DNA from 2 places in the Nonomuraea sp. NPDC004354 genome. Region 1 is predicted to be linked to the other one. Evidence: riboswitches for the same ligand, from Rfam matches in the RefSeq annotation. Region 1 holds a riboswitch; the other holds the start of a gene.
What was found. Region 1 has a riboswitch for glycine ahead of gcvP (aminomethyl-transferring glycine dehydrogenase). Riboswitches for the same ligand answer to the same signal wherever they lie in the genome.
Positions count from the first base shown of each region.

Region 2: another riboswitch for glycine. It lies ahead of gcvT (glycine cleavage system aminomethyltransferase GcvT); the one in region 1 lies ahead of gcvP (aminomethyl-transferring glycine dehydrogenase).

Region 1 is NZ_JBSGDV010000014.1:122,471-124,850, reverse strand. It holds gene gcvP (aminomethyl-transferring glycine dehydrogenase) at 1-1,307, opposite strand, end outside; glycine riboswitch at 1,455-1,546, opposite strand; gene ACWENQ_RS31565 (MerR family transcriptional regulator) at 1,581-2,201, opposite strand.
Region 2 is NZ_JBSGDV010000011.1:289,625-292,004, forward strand. It holds gene ACWENQ_RS28400 (DUF3618 domain-containing protein) at 1-31, opposite strand, end outside; gene bcp (thioredoxin-dependent thiol peroxidase) at 128-601, shown strand; tRNA gene ACWENQ_RS28410 (tRNA-Leu) at 681-764, shown strand; glycine riboswitch at 814-911, shown strand; glycine riboswitch at 912-1,007, shown strand; gene gcvT (glycine cleavage system aminomethyltransferase GcvT) at 1,041-2,126, shown strand; gene gcvH (glycine cleavage system protein GcvH) at 2,123-2,380, shown strand, end outside.

The DNA of each region.
Region 1 (2,380 bases):
GCGGCGGCGACCTGCTCCAGGTGGGCCAGGGTGGTCTTCTCGTCGCAGGCGACCGAGACGTGGTCGGCGTCGGCCTGCCAGAGGTTGACGCCGCGCTCGGCGGCCGCGGCGACCACCTGGGCCGCCTTGCCGGGCACGCGGGCAAGCACGGTGTCGAAGAAACCGTCGTGGACGATCTCGACACGCCCGGCGCGCAGGGCCGCGGCGAGCGTGACGGCCATGCGGTGGGTGCGCTGGGCGATGCGGCGCAGCCCCTCGGGGCCGTGGTAGACGGCGTACATGCCGGCGATGACGGCCAGCAGCACCTGGGCGGTGCAGATGTTGCTGGTGGCCTTCTCGCGGCGGATGTGCTGCTCGCGGGTCTGCAGGGCCAGGCGGTAGGCGGGGTCGCCGTCGGCGTCCACCGACACGCCGACGAGCCGGCCCGGCATCTGGCGCTGCAGGCCCTCGCGGACCGACATGTAGGCGGCGTGCGGGCCGCCGAAGCCGAACGGCACGCCGAAGCGCTGCGAGGAGCCGATGGCGATGTCGGCGCCGAGCTCGCCGGGGGCCGCGACCAGCGTCAGCGACAGCAGGTCGGCCGCGGCCACGACCAGCGCGCCGCCCGCGTGGGCGGTCTCGGCCAGGGCGCGGAAGTCGCGCAGGCGGCCGGAGGCGCCCGGGTACTGCACGAGCACGCCGAAGCACTCGGGCAGCTCACCGTCGAGGGAGTCGACGACCAGCTCGATGCCCAGCGGCTCGGCCCGGGTGGCCAGTACGGCCTTGGTCTGGGGCAGCGCGTCGGCGTCGACGACGAAGACGTTGCTCTTGGACCTGCCCGCGCGGCGCGCCAGTGTCATCGCCTCGGCGGCGGCGGTGGCCTCGTCCAGCAGGGAGGCACCGGCCACGTCGAGACCGGTCAGGTCGGAGACGACGGTCTGGAAGTTGAGCAGCGCCTCCAGGCGGCCCTGGGAGATCTCCGGCTGGTAGGGCGTGTAGGCGGTGTACCAGCCCGGGTTCTCCAGCAGGTTGCGCCTGATCACCGCGGGGGTGACGGTGTCGTAGTAGCCCAGGCCGATCATGGAGGTGAGCACCTGGTTGCGGCCGGCCAGCGCCCGCAGTTCGGCGATCACTTCGCTCTCGCCCGCCGCGACGGGCAGCTTCAGCTGGTCCTTGGCCCTGATGGCCTCGGGTACGGCCACCGCTACCAGGTCGGCGACCGACTCGAAGCCGACCGCCTCCAGCATCTTGGCCTGCTCGCCGTCCGAGGGACCGATGTGGCGGGTCGCGAACGGCGGTGCAGCGAGGTCGCTGAGGGGCTCGGTCATGGAAACTGCCTCCCAAGGCTGGTGGAGAGCACGGGCGTCTGCCGGGTCTCCCCCTCTGTCATCAACCTGAGAGGTTCGCCCGCGGGGTCGCGGGCTTGCACCGTCGGTGAGACGCGCCTGGCGGGCGTGCCTGCTTTCCAGAGTGGCCTCGTCCGAGCGGTACTGGGTGCCTGAGAGATTCCGGGGAGGGTTGCTCCTTCGGCGCCCCGGTGGCCCGGGGACTCTCCCGCTCGGGGTCGTCGGCTCCAGCCCTAGGCTACCAGCGTCCGGGAATCAGCCCATTCGCCGGGCTCTGCGGCGCTGGGCGAGTTCGTCAGTGGGATGGTCGGCCGGGACGGTGTCCTCGACCGCCGCTCGTTCCCCCGGCAGCTCCGCGAGCGATCCCTCGACTTCGCGCCAGACCCTGCCCAGCGCGATACCGAACACTCCCTGACCGCCTTGCAGCAGGTCGATGACCTCGTCGGCCGAGGTGCACTCGTAGACGCTGACGCCGTCGCTCATGAGCGTGATCCTGCTCAGGTCGCCGACGCCCCGATCTCTCAGGTGCTGTACGGCGGTGCGGATCTGCTGGAGCGACACGCCGGTGTCGAGCAGCCGCTTGACGACCTTGAGCACCAGGATGTCGCGGAAGCTGTAGAGCCGCTGCGAGCCGGATCCGTGCGCGGCTCTTATCGTCGGCTCGACCAGGCCCGTGCGCGCCCAGTAGTCCAGTTGCCTGTAGGTGATGCCGACCGCCGCGCAGGCCGTGGGGCCGCGATAGCCGATGTCGGCAGGCAACGTCGTGGGCTGCTCGTCGAAGAGCAGGCCCTGCTCACCGGCACGCTGGCGCGCGGTTTCGCGCCGCACCGGATCTTCCTGGCCGGCCGTCTTTCCCTCGCCGCTGCTGACCGCCACGCGGACCTCCGGCTTTCTCTCATCCCGTGGTCTGATCTGGGGGTTCGTAAATGACAACCACAGGTTTCACTTGCACCGTAGGACCGTGACCATCCGCAGTCAACGATCCGGCTCGGCGCGTCGCGAAGCGTAAATGCAGTGAAATGCGTACCCCAGGTGGCGACCAAGGGTACGAGCCT
Region 2 (2,380 bases), on a different contig from region 1:
GCTCCAGCTCTTCAGGGTCGGTCTCGGCCATGGCTCTCCTTTCTCAGGGTGATCAGTCTGTCAGGTCGCGCCGCCGTACCGCACGGCGGGCGAAACGTGTCCCTTCGATTGGGGTTAGGTTGAGCCCGTGACCGAAACCAAGCTCCAGCCAGGAGACGCCGCTCCGGACTTCACGCTCCCCGCGGCCGACGGCGGCGCCGTCTCCCTCGACGCCTACCGCGGCAAGCGCGTCATCCTGTACTTCTACCCCGCCGCCATGACGCCCGGATGCACCAAGCAGGCGTGCGACTTCCGCGACAACCTTGGTCAGCTGACCGACGAGGGTTTCGTCGTTCTCGGGGTCTCCAAGGACAAGACCGACAAGCTGGTGAAGTTCGTCGAGCGCGACGCGCTGACCTTCCCGCTGCTGTCCGACGTCGACCTGGAGATCCACAAGGCCTACGGCGCGTACGGCGCCAAGAAGCTGTACGGCAAGGAGATCGTCGGCGTGATCCGCTCGACCTTCGTCATCGGCCCCGACGGGAAGATCGAGCAGGCGCTCTACAACGTGAAGGCGACGGGCCACGTGGCCGGCCTGAAGAAGAAGCTCGGCCTGGTCTGAGGTTTGCGATCAAGTCCGCGGGCTTGATCGCAAACGAGTATCTCGGCCCCGGCCCGGGCGCTAAGCTGATGGCGGTTGCGCGGGCGTGGCGAAATCGGCATACGCGGCAGGTTTAGGTCCTGTTGGTGGTGACACTGTGGGGGTTCGAGTCCCCCCGCCCGCACCTTTCCCTTGATGGCCGGATCCGTACTAGTCTTGCCTACGGACACCGATGAACCCACGCGGGAGAGCGTCCTGGCACCCGGCCAGGACCCCTGAAGGAGCAAGCACTCCCCGCGAACCTCTCAAGGCAAAGGACCGCGCGGGCAAGGTGACCTCTGGAAAGCAGGCCTGCGGGGCCTCGCCGAAGGTGAAAGTCCGGCAAAACCGGGTGAAGCTCTCAGGCACCGATGACAGAGGGGGAGGATCCTGGCATCCAACCCATCCTGAGGTGCGAACAATGTCCCGACCGACACCGCTACGAGACGTACACGAGAGCCTCGGCGCGACGCTGACCGACTTCGCCGGCTGGTTGATGCCGCTGCGCTACGGGAGCGAGTCCGCCGAGCACAAGGCCGTACGCGAGCGGGCCGGGCTGTTCGACCTGTCCCACATGGGGGAGATCTTCGTGACCGGCCCGCAGGCCGGCGAGGCGCTCGACTACGCGCTGGTCGGCCACCTGTCCGTGCTCGCGCCCGGCCGCGCCCGCTACACGATGATCGTCAACGAGCAGGGCGGGGTCCTCGACGACCTCATCGTCTACCGCCTGGCCGACGACGAGTACATGGTCGTCGCCAACGCCTCCAACTACCCCATGGTCGCCGAGCGCCTCACCGAGCGCGCCGAGGGCTTCGACGCGGTCGTCGACGACCGCTCCGACCAGTACGCGCTCATCGCGATCCAGGGCCCGCGCGCCCAGGAGATCCTCGCCACGCTCACCGACGCCGACCTCGCGGGCCTGAAGTACTACGCCGGCCTGCCCGGCACGGTCGCCGGCGCCGAGGCGCTCATCGCCCGCACCGGCTACACCGGCGAGGACGGCTTCGAACTCTTCGTCGCCAACGCCGACGCCGTCGCGCTGTGGCACGCGCTGGCCAAGGCGGGCGAGCCGTACGAGATCATGCCCGCCGGCCTGTCCAGCCGTGACACGCTCCGCCTCGAGGCCGGCATGCCGCTGTACGGCAACGAGCTCGGCGTCTCGCTCACGCCCTTCGACGCCGGCCTCGGCCGCGTGGTGAAGTTCGACAAGCCCGGCGACTTCGTCGGCAGGGCCGCGCTCGAGCAGGTCAAGGACGTCCCGCCGCGCCGCCGCCTCGTCGGCCTGGTCGCGACGGGTCGCAGGGTCCCTCGCCATGGGTTCCCTGTCACCAGTGACGGGGCCGTCGTGGGCGAGGTGACCAGCGGCGCGCCGTCGCAGACCCTCGGCAAGCCCATCGCGATGGCGTACGTGGACACTGGGATAGAAGAAGGTCTGGCCGTTGACATCCGGGGCAGCCAAGAGGGCGTGGACCTGGTTGAGCTGCCTTTCTACAGGAGGAACAAGTGAGCAGCATTCCCGACGATCTGAGCTACACCAAGGAGCACGAGTGGGTCGCCGGACTCGACGACGGCCTGACCCTGACGGTGGGCATCACGGCCTATGCCGCCGAGGCGCTGGGCGACGTGGTCTATGTGCAGCTGCCCGAGGTCGGTGCGACGTTCGAGGCCGGTGACTCGATCGGCGAGGTCGAGTCGACCAAGTCCGTGAGCGAGATCTACGCCCCTGTCTCCGGCGAGGTCGTCGAGGTCAACCAGGCCGTC